Regions from separate parts of the Bacillus sp. SRL543 genome, predicted to be linked through region 1. Evidence: riboswitches for the same ligand, from Rfam matches in the RefSeq annotation. Region 1 holds a riboswitch; the other holds the start of a gene.
The links. Region 1 has a riboswitch for S-adenosylmethionine ahead of mtnK (S-methyl-5-thioribose kinase). Riboswitches for the same ligand answer to the same signal wherever they lie in the genome.
Positions count from the first base shown of each region.

Region 2: linked by a shared signal. The riboswitch ahead of AC4E8B_RS10905 (LLM class flavin-dependent oxidoreductase) and the one ahead of mtnK (S-methyl-5-thioribose kinase) in region 1 are both predicted to bind S-adenosylmethionine.

Region 1 is NZ_OZ481794.1:1,672,002-1,680,039, reverse strand. Features, by position in the region: gene AC4E8B_RS08520 (pyridoxal phosphate-dependent aminotransferase) at 60-1,232, opposite strand; gene AC4E8B_RS08515 (carbon-nitrogen family hydrolase) at 1,373-2,149, shown strand; SAM riboswitch class I at 2,239-2,395, shown strand; gene mtnK (S-methyl-5-thioribose kinase) at 2,495-3,682, shown strand; gene AC4E8B_RS08505 (GNAT family N-acetyltransferase) at 3,660-4,400, opposite strand; gene AC4E8B_RS08500 (DUF2087 domain-containing protein) at 4,407-4,991, opposite strand; gene AC4E8B_RS08495 (PAS domain S-box protein) at 5,129-7,015, opposite strand; gene AC4E8B_RS08490 (methyl-accepting chemotaxis protein) at 7,282-8,038, opposite strand, start outside.
Region 2 is NZ_OZ481794.1:2,165,597-2,173,634, forward strand. Features, by position in the region: gene AC4E8B_RS10885 (mechanosensitive ion channel family protein) at 1-391, shown strand, start outside; gene AC4E8B_RS10890 (hypothetical protein) at 440-631, opposite strand; gene AC4E8B_RS10895 (C40 family peptidase) at 848-1,294, shown strand; gene AC4E8B_RS10900 (helicase C-terminal domain-containing protein) at 1,398-3,689, shown strand; SAM riboswitch class I at 3,791-3,897, shown strand; gene AC4E8B_RS10905 (LLM class flavin-dependent oxidoreductase) at 3,979-5,025, shown strand; gene AC4E8B_RS10910 (ATP-grasp domain-containing protein) at 5,040-6,005, shown strand; gene AC4E8B_RS10915 (YczE/YyaS/YitT family protein) at 6,126-6,740, opposite strand; gene ltaS (lipoteichoic acid synthase) at 7,114-8,038, shown strand, end outside.

The DNA.
Region 1 (8,038 bases):
AGATAATCAATAATTCATTTGGATTATGTCATGATTATAAAAACATGTCAATTGATTTTTCAAAAAATATTCAACTTTCCGATCCGGGCTGCGGCCTCTTTAAGTCTCTCTTCATCTGCAAGCAGGCCTGCGCGGACATATCCTTCCCCATACTCGCCAAAACCGATGCCGGGAGCCACCACAACATGTGCTTTTTCGAGCAGTACATCTGCAAATCGCTCAGACGTCCATCCTTCCGGCACTTTCAGCCAGGCAAAAAAGGATCCCTGCGGAGCTTTAACATCCCAGCCTATCTCCCTAAGGCCTTCAATAAAAGCCTTCCGCCTGGAGGCATAGATCTGCACCAGCTCATCCACACAGTTCTGCGGCCCGGCCAGCGCCTCGGCTGCTGCTTCCTGTACTGCGCCAAACAGGCTGACATAAAGATGATCCTGCATTAGATTGATGGCTTCTATCACACTTTCATTCCCTGCCGCAAACCCCACTCTCCAGCCTGCCATATTATACGTTTTCGAGAGTGTATAAATTTCAATGCCCGTCTCTTTTGCCCCTTCCGCCTGCAGGAAGCTGACAGGCTTTTCGCTGTTAAAGCCGATCGCACCGTAGGCAAAATCATGGACGACGCAAATGTCGTTTGCCGATGCAAAGCGGACCGTTTCTTCAAAGAATTCCTTCGTAGCCGTTGCACCGGTCGGATTGTTCGGATAATTGAGGAACATCATCCTGGCTGACTGGATGTCCTGCTCAGAAAGCTCACCATAATCCGGCAGAAAATGATTTTCTTCTTTCAGAGGCATGACAGCCATGGACGCTTTCGCAAGGGCCACCCCTGACCAATAATCAGGATAGCCGGGGTCGGGAACAAGTATCGTTTCCCCCGGATCCAAAAGGCATTGAGGGATTTCAACCAGGCCGGCTTTCCCGCCGAATAAAATGGCTATTTCCTTTTCCGGATCAAGGTCCACCCCATATTCCCTTTTGTAAAATTCCGCCGCTGCAGCTTTCAGGCTGTGCTGCCCGCGAAAAGGGGAATATTTGTGATTAAGGGGATTTTCGGCTGCTTCCTGCAGCTTCCTGACGATATGAGGCGGAGTGGGCCTATCAGGATTTCCCTGGCCAAGATTGATGACATCATGCCCCTGCCCGGCATACCTGGCTGCTTTTTGCACCAATGTCGCAAAGAACTGCTTTGGCAGACTTTGCAAAAGTTCAGATTGAGAAAATATTTTCATCACATAGTCACCTGCTTTTCATGTGGATTAAATTTTTTTGTTTGAAAAACTAATGACAAATGATATAACGTAAAAGGCAGGAAGTAAAGAAATATTCTGCAATTTAAATATATAATCCTTTGCATACGGAGGTTTACCCAATGAAAATAACCTGCATCCAAATGGACATCTCCTTTGGCAGCCCTGAGAAAAATTTCGAAAAAGCTGCAACGCTGATCGAGCGTGCAAGCAAGGATAATCCCGATATCATCGTGCTGCCCGAGCTGTGGACAACTGGCTATGATTTAACCCGCATGGAAGAAATCGGGGACGTGAACGCAGAATCAAGCATCCGGTTTTTGCAGACTATGGCCCAAAAGCATCATTCTGCCCTCATTGGAGGAAGCGTCGCAAATAAAACAGCTGATGGCGTTTTCAATACCCTGCTTGCAGTCAGCAGCACAGGTGAACTCCTGCACCAATACAGCAAGCTCCACCTTTTTAAACTGATGGATGAACATCTCCACCTGTCACCCGGGAGCGGGGATGCGTCTTTCAAGCTGAATGGCCATCCGATGGCCGGCTTTATCTGCTATGATATCCGTTTTCCTGAATGGATCCGCAAGCATGCACTTGAAGGAGCAGAAGCCATTTTCGTTGTGGCTGAATGGCCTCTGCCCCGCCTCGCCCATTGGCGCGCGCTGCTGATTGCGAGAGCCATTGAAAATCAATGCTTTGTGGTTGCCTGCAACAGGGCTGGATCTGATCCTGCCAATCAATTTGCAGGACACTCCATCATCATCGATCCATGGGGCGAAGTCATTGCAGAGGCTTCAGAGAACGAAGAAATCCTCTCAGCAGAGCTCGACCTCAGGCTTGTAGAGGAAGTGAGGGCGCGCATCCCGGTTTTTACGGACCGCAGGCCTGAATTCTATTAGAATTTTTTAAATTTTTATTGACAGAAAACATGAGCCGCTGTTACTATTTTTTCAAACGGCTGAGACAGCCGGTCTGACAAACTAATATTCTCTTATCAAGAGCAGGCAGAGGGACTTGGCCCGATGATGCCCAGCAACCGACCGTAATTCCATCGTGAGATGGGGCGCAATACTTGCGCCGGAGAATTTCTCCATAAGGCACGGTGCTAATTCCAGCAGAAAGCTTGGCTTTCTGGCAGATAAGAGGTGCGAAGCTCAATACTTCAAGCCTCTTTCAGCATGAGAAAGAGGCTTTTTTATGTCCTGATGGATAAACAAAGCCTCCAAATTCAGGAGGGAAAAATCATGACACTCGTAAAAAATAAATATGCTCCGCTGACAGAAAAGACAGCCGCAGAACTCGCTGTAAGCCTTGGCCAGTTTCCCGGCAATGCATCTTTAGCTACGGAAGAAATAGGCGACGGCAATCTTAACCTTGTCTTTAGGATCAAGGAAAACGGGACAGGAAAAAGCCTCATTATCAAGCAGGCTCTCCCTTTTGCCAAGGTAGTAGGCGAAAGCTGGCCGCTGACTTTGAAAAGGGCTGCGATTGAAGCAGAAGCTCTTAAACTTTTTAAAAAGCTTGCTCCGGATTTTGTGCCGGAGGTCTTCTACAATGATGAAGAGCTCGCGGTGACTGTGATGGAAGATCTTTCACACCTGGAGATCAGCCGTACAGGGCTGATCTCTGGAAAAGAATATCCGCTGCTTTCCGGCCATCTTGGAAACTACCTGGCAAGAACTTTGTTCTATACCTCTGACTACGGCCTTCTGCAGGCTGATAAGAAAAAGCTTGCCAAAGATTTTTACAACCCGGAGCTGTGCAAAATTACGGAAGACCTGATATTTGCAGATCCTTTTTTCAATAGCCCGACCAATGATTTTGAAGAAGAGCTGAAAGGCGATGCAGAAGCCTTATGGGCTGATTCAGCATTGAAACTTGAGGCGGCGCGCCTTAGGAAGATTTTCTTAAATGAAGCGGAGGCGCTCCTTCACGGGGACTTGCATACAGGCAGCATCTTTGCATCCAATGCTGAGACCAAAGTCATTGACCCGGAATTTGCTTTCTATGGTCCTGCAGGTTTTGATATTGGCCAGGTGATTGCAAATCTTTTATTCCAGTCAATCGCCAATCCTGAGAAAACAAGACTAATAGACCAACATATAAAATCATTCTGGGAAGCTTTTTCCCAGGAGTTCACCCGTTTATGGCAGAATGATAATAAAGATCCTTTTGCAGGAACAGATGGTTTTCTTTCCGCTGTCCTCCGGAAATATTGGGCAGATGCCGTCGGCTTTGCAGGCTGCGAGCTGATAAGAAGGACAATCGGGCTCGCACATGTTGCCGACCTTGACGGAATAAAGGACAAAGAAAGGCGCCTGTCTGCCAAAAGAGCGGCACTGGCTGCAGGGAGAAACCTGATCCTTCAGCGCAGTGAAATTGCAGATGCAAAGGAATTATGCAGGAATGTCAGCCTCGTTTACGCAGGGTAAAAATATGGTATCCGGCCGGTTCGGAAAATCTCAGTTTTTCCGCCAGCCTTATACTTGCCAGATTGGCCGCGCTGCAATCCCAGCGCGGCTGCAGATTTTTCTCCAGGGAAGCTCCGATGAATCTGGAGCCAAGTATGGCACCCAGCCCATGGCCCCTGCTGCTTTCAGCTATATGGATATCCATTTCTGCATATTCCCTGCTCCTGAATATAGAAATGCATTCCCCTGCTGCCCGCTCCCCCATCATCACCCTGACCCCAAAACCAAATTTCAGAAACTGCTCAACCGAGCCCCAATATGTGCTGAAATATTCAATCGGAAACTCGGAGTATTTGCCTGCTGATTGCCTGCTGAGCTCAAGAATGCAGACTTTGCTTGAAGGAGGGACAGGTGCCGGCGAAAACTTCTGGAAAGAATAGCGCCGGTGCATGTCCAGCTTATCCCCAAACCGCTCTGAGAGGAATTGGTCCCAGCCCTTTGAACCGGAAAAGAGCGTAAAACGCCCGCCGCTTTTCTCAGCCTCCGCCAATTTCCCAGCCAGCAGTTCACATGAACCGGAGTCCGTACTGCCTGCAGCAAAATGGATGCCGCTGCCGTGGGATATAAGGAGGCACCCTTCCCTTTTCTTCACCTCACCCGGTATGAAGCCATCTAGAACTGCTAAGGCAAAGACAGGAATAAAACCTGTACCTGGTATATTTGCGTATTCTTTATCCATATCAAACTACTCCGGCTTTGCCCACATTTCACGGGGATTCAGCTCATAAATGCCGTTTTCCCTGTACATGAAATGGTTGATGATGAATTCCCTCCTGATCGTTGCATAGTCCTCATGGAATTTCTTTATATACTCATTAAGCTCATTTTCTGGATATTTCTCACCCATCTTAAGTCCTGAGGCGATATGTTCAAAGATGAACAGCTTTTTCTTGCGCTGTGCCGGAATATTTTTCAGCTTACCTTCTTTTGTGATAAAGTTTTCGATAACCTTTTGTTTCTCATTGTGCATTTCCAGCATCTCTTCCATCTCCCCTTCTTTTTTATCAAACATATCAATGAGCACTTCTGCCTGCTGCTTGATAACCGACTCATTCACATAATAATATATGGTATTTTTATCACGGCGCTGATAGATGCCATTAATAGCTTTCAGCTTGTTTAAATGATGGGTGATTGTCGGAGGAGTCAGTCCCAGCTTGCCTGCAATTGCCTGGCCATGGAGAGGCCCATTCGATAATAGTGCAATAATCCGTATTCTGGCAGGGTCGCCCATCGTTTTATGAAATGCCACTAATCTGTCTAACTGCATAAAAAACCCTCCAAATTCGATATATATCTAATTAGATTTATATCAAATCAGCTCTCAGAAGTCAATTCACTTTTTGTAAAAAAAATGCATCATTCCACTGAATGATACAAATTTGGACGACTGCTATTTTTTTATGGCTATTTAGTAAAAAGGCCGGCTAAATCCTGGTACCCCGCCCGCTTCATGGGAAGTTCGATATGGAAAACGGTTCCTTCCCCCATCTTGCTTTCCACTTCGATCGTGCCTTCATGTTCTTCTATAATTTTGTATGTGACCATCAGGCCAAGCCCGGTGCCCCGTTCTTTCGTTGTATAAAATGGTTCTCCAAGCTTGCGCAGTTTCTCTGGAGGGATTCCCGTCCCCTCATCCCTAATGGAAATCCGGACGCTGCCGACTTGGGTTTTCTCAATGGAAATGGTAATGATTCCGCCCTTCGGCATTACTTCAATTGCATTTTTAATGATGTTAATAAAGACTTTCTTCAGCTGGTTCGGCTCGCAGAAAATCAAGGGGAGGCCTTTTGTGTAATCTGTCCTGAACTGTACATTATGGAGAACCGCCTGAGCTGTCAAGAACTCGACTGTTTCTTTCATCAGCTGGATGATATCTTTCTCGACGAACTGTATGGCCTGAGGCTTCGCCAGGATCAGGAACTCATTTATGATTGAATCGATCCGCTGAAGTTCAGAGGTAATGATATTAAAATACATGGAGTTACCGCTTCCGGCACTGTCTTCCAAAAGCTGGATGAATCCTTTCAAAGCCGTCATCGGATTCCTGATTTCATGGGCGATTCCCGCTGCCAATTCCCCAATCACATTCAATGTATCCGATTTCTTCAGCTGCTCCTCCATCTCCAGCTTTTCTGTAATATCCTTGAATGTCGTCAGGCTGAGCCCGGAAAAGACATTCTGCTTTAAAGAGAACTCAAAATGCATTTTCCTGCCCGACTTCAAAATATAGGAAATCGTCCCGTTGGATTGACCATTGTCTGTCAGCTCTCCAAGATGCCGGCGCAGCTCCTCTTCTGTTATCTTACAGTCATTCAATACAGCAAGAAGGGACTGTCCCACAATTTCATGCTGCGGCATCTGCAGCATTTTTTCGCCTGATGCATTGATATCGACAATGGTAAAGTTTTCATCCCACAGAATCAGCCCCTCAAGGGCGCCTTCAAAAATACTGCGGAATTTCCTCTCGCTCTCCCGCAGTTCTTCTTCCATCTTATACCGTTCACTGACATTCCTGAAGATTGTCATATGATAGCCTTCGACCGCGTTCAGCTTTACAGTGAACTCAAGAAGCTTCTTCTGTCCATTTGGCATCAGAAAAAACAGCTCATTCCTCACTTGCCCCTCTTTGTACAGCTCCTCGAGGATGCGGAAATAGCTTCTGTCCTTGTAAAGAACAAAATCATCCACCTTCCGGGCAAGAAGCTCATCATGGGTGCTTTCAAATATTCTGCATGCTGCCTGGTTTGCATTGATGATCGTCCCTTTGTCCCTCCAGTAGACAATTCCATCGAGCGCTTCTACAAAAAGATCTTTATATAAATCCTCATGTTTGCGGATTTTCTGTTCAAGTTGCCTTTTCTCCGTCACATCCCGAAAAATGGACAACAGCAGACTGCTTCCGGGAAGGCGGCTCGTCGTAAATTCAAAGTAGGCCAGGCTGCCTTTATATGCCATCGGCAGAACGCCTTTAACTTTTTCCTGGGAGTGCAGCAGCTTTTTCTGTTTTTCCAGCTTAAAATGGTAATCCCCGGGGACCAGGTCATCCAGCCTGGTGCCCTCAAGCTGTATCTTCTCAGTCCCTAAAAACCGGGACATTGAAGAGTTAACGGCTAAAATCTCCCGCTGTTCAGTATAAATCATCATGCCATCTGGTGCAGAATCAAAAACATGTTCCCCGGCAGCATAGTTTTCCCCGGAACCGGCTCCCTGTCTCAGCCTTTCATTCTCCAGTTCCAGCTCTGCTATCCTTTCCTCCATCTGTTTTCTTACTATATTTGATAAAGCCCCCACCTTTTTTCCTCCTTGAAGACATAGACTTGCCTGCAAACATCTATCAGATACCTTTCCATCTGCTCAGGAAAAATCTCTCGGCTTATATGGCTTGCATAATATGATACTTACATTTTATTACTGTTCGGGTTAAAAAAAAACAATTTTTAGACAATTACCCGCAAATTTTCCCCCTGTCTTCCTTTTTCCGATGCAATGATGAGTCTCAGATTCCATCAAAAACAGGCTGCGGCAAAGGAATTTCGCCGGCAGCCTGTTATATGCATCTATAGCCTGAATTTAGAAATCATCTCGTTCAGCTGATCTGCCAGCTCTGACAATGACTGCGCATTATCTGAAATTTCTTCCATAGAGTGGTTCGTCTGGCTGATGGAAGCGCTCGTCTGTTCAATCCCAGCGGCAGATTCCTCGGAAACGGATGCAATATTTTCGATTGAGTCATTCATAGAAGCAGAACTGCTAGAAATTTGTTCAAGGCTCCTGGAAATTTCATTGATGTTTTCAGACATCCTGTTGACAGATTGATAGATGTTCTGGAATGTCCGGCCTGTATGCTCGATCTGGCCGGTCCCCTCTTCAACCTGCTCATATCCATGCTTGAGGGAAAGGACAACATCATTGGATTCCGCCTGGATTCCCTGCACAATCCTGGTGATGTCTGACACAGAGAAAGATACCTGTTCAGCCAGCTTCCTGACCTCATCCGCCACCACTGCAAACCCTCTGCCATGCTCACCAGCCCTTGCAGCCTCAATGGCAGCATTAAGGGCAAGAAGGTTGGTTTGATTGGCAATATCATGGATTACCTGCACAAGCTTCGATATTTGCTTAGTCTGCTCATCCAGCCCCTGCACCTTTTGTACCGAGGATTTCATAATTTCGTTTATGCGCAGCATCTGCTGCTGCGATTGCTTCATAAGCCCATCGCCATTCTTCGTCATGTGCAGTACTTCTCCTGAGTCTTTCCTGATGGCTGCACCGCTCTTGTTGGCATACTCGACTTTCTCCAGGTATTCTTCCATC
Region 2 (8,038 bases), 490 kb from region 1:
GAGAACTGCCAAAGAGGGGACATTGATCGTTCCAAACCAGCATTTTATTGAACAGATCATCAAAAACCGGACCGGATCGGAAATGCTGGCATCCGTAGAGGTAAGCGTTGAATTCGGCGAGGATACAGGCAGGATTGAAAAGCTGCTGAAAGAGGCTGTTTTAAAAGAAGCTGATGATTTTTCAGCTCATATAAAGGTCGGCCTTGCTGAAATAAGGCTAGTTGACTTCAAGTATAATACGATGCTGTTTTTAATCGAGGTACCGGTCAGGAATTTTGATGCAAAGCAAAAATATGAAAGCCGCCTGCGCCATGCAATAGCCGGCATCTTTTATGAACATGATATCAGCCTTGCCGGATTTCCTGCTGTGAAGGGGGAGGCAGGTATGTAAAACAGAGGCCAAAGCACCTGGCCTATGTTTTTTGCAAGTGAACTGAAACTAAAGCTTGCGGCCGAATAAAGCCTTCAAGCCGAGGAAAAGCAGGGCTGCTGCAAATATGATCATGGCTGATACGCCAACAGCGGTGATAAATGCTGCAAAGCCCCCTGTCACAAAAGCCAGTCCGGCTGTTTTGATTAATGCATACCCTGCAAGGATGCAGGCAAGATAGAGAAGTGAAAGCTGCTGCATGAAAAACACCTCCTTTCTTGACAGTATATGTACTTGGGAAAATGGAGGACTGGGTATAGTGCAATCGCTTGCTAATAAATGATTGGTCGAAAAACGTCAATATTTGTAATCTTTTTGTTACATAACAAACATCTTTTTGTAAAATATTTTTCAGGAAGCATGTGAGAAACTAAGTTCATCACAAAAACAGAGAGAGAAAAAAACTTGGGGGACAACATGAAGAAGCTGATCACATGCGTTTTTCTTTGCACCAGCCTGCTTTTTGCCGGATTGTTTGGAGGAGAAAATACAGAAGCTGCTTCCTATGGTTCTTCTGCGGCTGTCATGGCCAAAAAATACATAGGGGTTCCCTATAAATGGGGCGGAACGTCGCCAAAAGGCTTCGACTGCTCAGGCCTAATTGGATACAGCTACAGCAAAGCCGGGAAAAAGATCCCGAGGACTACTGGCCAGCTCTATAAAACAGGACAAGCTGTACAAAAGAAAAGCCTTAAAAAAGGGGACGTCGTTTTTTTCAGCACCTATAAAAAAGGTCCTTCACATGTCGGCCTTTACCTTGGAGGCAATCAATTCATCCATGCATCAAGCTCCAAGGGCGTTAAAATTGATTCTATGTCCAATCCTTATTGGAGCAAAGCTTATTACGGAGCCAAAAGAATATAATAATAGATCACAAGGGCGGGCCGAACTCGCCCTTTTTGTTTTCGTAAGTCCGGGAACGTATGTGCTATAATGGTTTTATCATAGCTGGCAAGGAGACCTTGTGATGACTAAAAGCTGGAGAATTTCTGCCAGAAGCCTGGCGGAATATGTATATCGTTCCGGAAGCATTGAGTCTGGATTTGCAGCAGCTTCTTCGATGGCGGAAGGAACGAAAGCACATAAGAAAATTCAGGGTACTTATAAGGAAGAAGATGAACATGAGGTTTTCTTGAGGGAAGCACTTCAGCATGAGGAGATTGAGTTCCTGCTGGAGGGCCGCTGTGACGGGATTATTAATGAAGATGGGGACTTGGTCATAGATGAAATCAAGTCGACGGCAAAGGATTTGTCAGCAATTAATAAAGATACCCATCCTGTGCACTGGGCCCAGGCAAGATGTTATGCCTATATGCTTGCAAAAGAGCGCGGGCTTGAGAGAATCACCGTTCAGCTTACCTATTTGCAGATCCACACGGAAGAAAAAAAGCGCTTCAGGAAGGTGGAGACCATCACCTTTCTCGAAGGTTATGTAAAAGAGCTGATTGCAGACTTCTATCCTTATGCACGGCTCATGCTCCATCATAGGGAAAAGAGGGACAATAGCATTAAAGCCCTCCCTTTTCCCTTTGCAGAATACAGGAAGGGCCAGCGGCAGCTTGCAAAAGCCGTGTACAAATCGATTCTGGACGCAAAGGATTTGTTTGCCCAGGCGCCGACCGGGACAGGAAAGACTATTTCAACAGCTTTTCCCGCCATCAAGGCGATGGGAGAGGGGCTGCTGTCCAGGCTGGTGTATCTTACGGCCAAAACAATTACAAGGCAGGCCGCCGAAGAAGCTTTTTCATTGATGCAGCAAAAAGGCCTTCATATGCATATAGTGACTATAACGGCCAAGGACAAGATATGCTTTCAGGAGCAGGCAGTCTGTCAGAGGGAACATTGTCCGTTCGCTGACGGTTTTTATGACCGCCTCAATGAAGCTGTCCTTGATATCTTCTCCCATGAATCCATTATCGACCGGACTGTTATTGAAAAATATGCCATGAAGCACACAGTTTGCCCGTTTGAATTTTCCCTGGAGCTTGCGTATGCGGCAGACGCGGTCATTTGCGACTACAATTACATTTTTGATCCCCGGGTATCCCTGAAAAGGCTTCATACAGAAGGCAAGAAAAAAACTGCCCTTCTGATTGATGAGGCGCATAATCTGGTGGACCGGGCGAGGGATATGTTTTCGGCGGAGCTGGGGAAGCAGAATTTCCTTCAGCTGAAAAGGGCTTACAAAAACACAGCCCCGCAGCTGTATTCCGCAGCAAAAAGGATGAACGATGTTTTCATCATTTTCAATAAAGAATTGAAGGAGAGCAGCCATCGTATCCATAAAGAGCTGCCGGAAAGTCTCCTCGAACAGCTTGAGGAATTCGCCTCTTGCGCAGAAAAGGAGCTGATAAGCGGCCCGGGGAGCGAGGGGCAGGAGCTGCTGCTTGATACCTATTTTTCTGTACAGGCTTTCCTGAGGATATCGAGACTGGCAGATGAGCGTTTTGTCATTTATACAGAAAAGTCAGGAAAAGATGTTGTACTCAAGCTGTTTTGTTTAGATCCCTCCGATCTTGTCCAAAAAATGGGCAAGGGATTCCGCAGCAAACTCTTTTTTTCGGCTACCTTCCAGCCCTTCGATTACTTTAAGAGCATGCTCGGCTGGAATGAGGATCATTATTCCCTGTCACTTCCTTCCCCTTTCCCAAAAGAAAATGCAGAAGTCCTTGCTTTGCCGCTTAGCACGAGATATAAGGACAGAAGCGCAACAGGGGCAGCTTTAGCCAGGTCGGTGGAAAAGCTGGCAGCTGAACGGCCCGGGAATTACTTAATCTTTTTTCCCTCATATCAATATATGAGGGAAATCCATGAGCAAATGAAAGGTACCTCCTCTTTGAAGATGATGGTCCAGGAGCAGGGGATGGCAGAGGAAGAAAGAGAAGAGTTTCTGTCTTCCTTCCATGAAAATCCTGCTGAAAGCCTTCTTGGGTTCGCTGTGCTGGGCGGAATTTTCTCGGAAGGGATCAATTTGAAGGGAAGCAGGCTTGGCGGGGTCATCATTGTTGGTGTGGGGCTTCCGCAGCTGAGCCTTGAGCGTAATCTGATCAAAGATTATTTTCAATCTGAAGGAAAGAACGGCTATGATTATGCGTATACTTTTCCGGGAGCCAATAAAGCAGCCCAGGCTGGCGGTCGCCTCATCCGTTCTGAGGAAGACACAGGAACCATCCTGCTGATTGATGACCGTTTTCTTCAAAGACGATATGAAAAATTGCTTCCAGCAGAATGGTTTCCGCTAAAAAGGCTCACGCGATAAATAAGGCGAGCAGGCAAAAAAACATTTTTTAAAATAGTTAGACTAGTCAGTTGACAGAAAGCCGACCTTTGTTGTAGGATTACTATGAAATCAATTGAATATTCTTATCGAGAGTGGTGGAGGGACTGGCCCTGTGATACCCGGCAGCCGCTGACTTAGTCAGAATGGTGCTAAATCCAGCAAAGCGCAATGCTTTGGCAGATAAGATAGAGGCATACCAAACTTCTTCTTATCGGGGAAGTTTTTTTTATTGCTGACAACAAGGTGCAAGTGAGAGGAGAAGAGACAGATGAAATACGGATTTTGGCTGCCGATCTTTGGCGGCTGGCTGCGCAATGTAGAAGATGAGAATATGCCCCCGACCTTCAGCTATGCGAAAGAAGTCATCCAGGCAGCAGAGAAGTGGGGATATGATACCACATTAATAGCAGAACTTTACTTGAATGATATAAAAGGCCCGGAGCAGGATTCGCTTGAAGCATGGTCTACAGCGGCCGCTCTTGCTGCGGTCACTGAGAAAATAGAAATCATGACGGCTGTCCGCCCCGGCTTCCATAATCCTGCCGTGACGGCAAAGATGGCGAGCAACATCGACCATATCAGCAATGGCCGCTTCACCTTGAACGTTGTATCGGCATGGTGGGAGGAAGAGTCGCGCCAGTACGCTGGCATTTTCACTGAACATGATGAGCGGTATGATCGGACAGAAGAGTTCGTCAAGGTAATGAAAGGTTTATGGGAAGAAGAGACCTTCAATTTTGACGGCAAATATTATTCTATTAAAAATGCCCATTTGTCCCCTAAACCAGTGCAAAGGCCGAATCCGATCCTATATGCAGGCGGGGAGAGCCCGCGCGGCAAGGAAACGATTGTCAATCACTGCGACGCCTATGTGATGCACGGCGGCACAGTTGAGGAAGTCAAAACCAAAATTGACGACATGAAAGCACGCAGGCAAGAAAGCGGGAACGAGCCGTTTAAATCATTTGGCATGGCAGCCTACATCGTATGCCGTGACACAGAAGAAGAAGCGCAGGAAGAGCTCGCCCGCATCACCAATGTAAAAGAATCAAGCGGCTATGCCGGCTATAATGATTTTGTCGGCAAATCACAGCTCGAGCAGCAGGTAAAACTCTACGATTATTCCGTTTCCAACCGCGGCCTCAGGCCAAATCTGATTGGCACGCCTGAACAGATTGCAGAACAGATTATTGCCTATGAAGAGGCCGGCGTCGATCTGCTGCTTCTTCAGTTCTCTCCACAGCTGGAGGAAATGCAGAGATTCTCGGAAAAAGTCATGCCTCTGGTGGAAGCCAAAAGGAAAATCTTAAAGTAAAAGAGGGAGAACATATGAGCAAAATACACATCATACACGAAAACAGCGAGTGGACTGCACATTTGACCAAAAGACTGGAAGAGCTGGAGCTTCCATACGAGGAATGGTTTTTAAATGAAGGGATTGTTGATCTTACCGGTGTGCCTCCGGAAGGTATTTTCTACAGCAGGATGAGCGCATCTTCCCACACAAGGGGGAACCGCTTTGCGCCGGAGCTGACGGAATCTGTTCTGTCATGGCTTGAGCAGCATGGCCGCACAGTCTTCAATGGCAGCCGTGCTTTAAGGCTCGAGGTCAGCAAAGTCAATCAGTATACAGCACTGAATGCTGCCGGCATCAGCACTCCTAAGACAATAGCAGCAGTCGGAAAAAATCAGATTCTTGAAGCCGCTGTAAAGCTTGACTGTGCTCCGTTCATCACGAAGCATAATCGCGCAGGCAAAGGGCTTGGCGTTCAGCTGTTCCATTCGCTGGATGCATTAAGGGAATATGTCGAAGGGCCGAATTTTGAAGAGCCTGTCGATGGCATCACACTGATCCAGGAATATATTGAATCGCCAGAATCATATATTACCAGATGTGAGTTCGTGGGCGGAAAATTCGTCTATGCCGTCCAGGTGGATACATCAGAAGGCTTTGAACTTTGCCCGGCCGATGCCTGCCAAATTGGCGATCTGTTCTGCCCGGTTGGCGAAGAGGTGGAAGAGAAACCAAAGTTTAAGATCATTGAAGGCTTCAACGACCCTATTATTAAAAAATACGAAAGCTTCCTCAAGGAAAATGGCATTCAAATCGCCGGCATTGAATTCATTAAAAATGCCAATGGGGATATTTATACGTACGATGTCAACACAAACACAAACTATAATTCTGACGCAGAGGCAAAAGCAGGAAAATACGGCATGCTTGAAGCCGCCAAATTCCTAGGTGCCGAGCTAGAAAAAGAACAGGAGAAGGCAAGGGAATACAGCAGAGTGTGATAAATATAGAAGAAGGCCGCTCATTGGGAGCGGCCTTTTTTGATAGTGTGACTTCAATTCCGGATGAATGGAGCAAATATAATTTGTTAAAAAACTGTATGATAGTTCAATCCATTTATTTTACACAGCAGCCTTTTTAAACCCATTTGCCATTATGGTTTCCAGTTTAGGATGGAAATACTGAACCACAAGGCCGAGTGTCAGTGTGACCAGGATGGTTCCAGGGCCGATCGCTCCATGGAAAAGAAACGCAAGAATCAGGGCAAAACCTTCACTGACAATACGTGAAATCCTTAAAGACAGGCCAAACCTTGTGTGGACGGCGACCATCAAGGTATCCATCGGGCTTGGCGGGAATTTTGCCTGAAGGTAGACGGCGATTCCCAGCCCCATCGTGAGGATGCCTGAGAGCAAGGTGCAGGACTGGGTTAGCAGCATATCCGGAGAAAAGTTTCTGAACACTGCCAGCAGCCAGAAATCAATTAAAGCACCAATGATCAAAATGGTTCCTGCAGCCAGTATTTCCGGCTTTTTCTTCAGTAATATGGAATTGATGATAATCAGAGCGATTCCATTTATAAATACACAAGTCCCCACAGTCAGCCCAAAAAGATTTGACTCGCCAACCGCCAATGCATCCCATGCAGAAGCACCGAGGGCAGATTTGATAATAAGCGCCACACCCATTGTGAGGACAAGCAGCCCTGCAGCAAAAAATAAGATTCTTTCCTTCATTATGTTCTCCTTCTTATCAGGCTGTTACACCTTTGATCCCTGTTTTTAGCCGCATGAGAGAAAGCGGATTCACGCGGAAGATACATTGTACCATCATCATTTGCCATAAGAAAAGCTAATTTTTTCACAAAACAATATTTGCTTCAAATTTGAAGAATGTTTTCAAGTAGGTTAAAATATGGTATAGTATTTAACATTCGTTCACTATTAATTAACGAATCTTTTACAAAAACTAGGTTCTAAGCCCGCGGGTTTGGAGTATAACGTTATTTCCGAACTTAGCGGCTGCTAAGTTTTTCTGGTTTTGGCAGGAAGCACCAAATGGGAATTTGTGCTCTTGCAATAACATATAAACTAAGAGGTGTAAAAAAGGATGAAATCGATCTTGAAATCGCCTAAGGAGCTATTTAAAAACAGCATGGCCGTTTTTTTCCTGGCAGTTGTACTGCTCTGGCTGAAAACTTATGCTGCATACCAGATTGAATTCAATTTAGGAATCGACAACAGCATGCAGGAATTCCTGCTTTTCCTGAACCCGCTGAGCTCATCCCTTCTTTTCCTGGGGATCGCGTTATTTTTTAAAGGCAAGATACAATCAGGCGTACTGATTGCTGTTCAGTTCATTTTGTCTTTCCTGCTGTATGCCAATGTAGTGTACTACCGTTTCTTCAATGACTTTATTACTGTTCCAGTGCTCATGCAGACTAGAACGAATGCCGGACAGCTTGGGGACAGTGCACTTTCGCTGATGTCACCATTTGATATCCTGTATTTTGCCGACACGATCCTTTTAATTGTGCTGGCATCGGTCAAATGGTATAAGCCGGCGAAGCACACACGGAAGAAAAAGATGGCAACCTTGGTGATTGCTGCTGCAGTCATCACTTTCTTCATTAATCTCGGGCTTGCTGAAAAAGACCGTCCCGAACTGCTGACACGTTCATTTGACCGCAATTATCTGGTCAAGTACCTTGGCGCTTACAATTTCACTGTTTATGACATCATTCAAAATGCCAAGTCTGCCAGCCAGCGTGCCATGGCCGACAGCAGTGATATCACCGAGGTTGAAAACTATGTGAAAGCCAATTATGCAGAACCGAATCCTGATTATTTCGCAAAAGCAAAAGGTATGAATGTCATTTATGTGTCGCTGGAATCTTTCCAGACATTCCTGATCGATTATAAGCTGGACGGCCAGGAAGTAACACCATTCCTGAATTCCCTGGCTCATAATGGAGAGACTTTTTACTTCAAGAATTATTTCCACCAGACAGGACAAGGGAAAACTTCCGATGCCG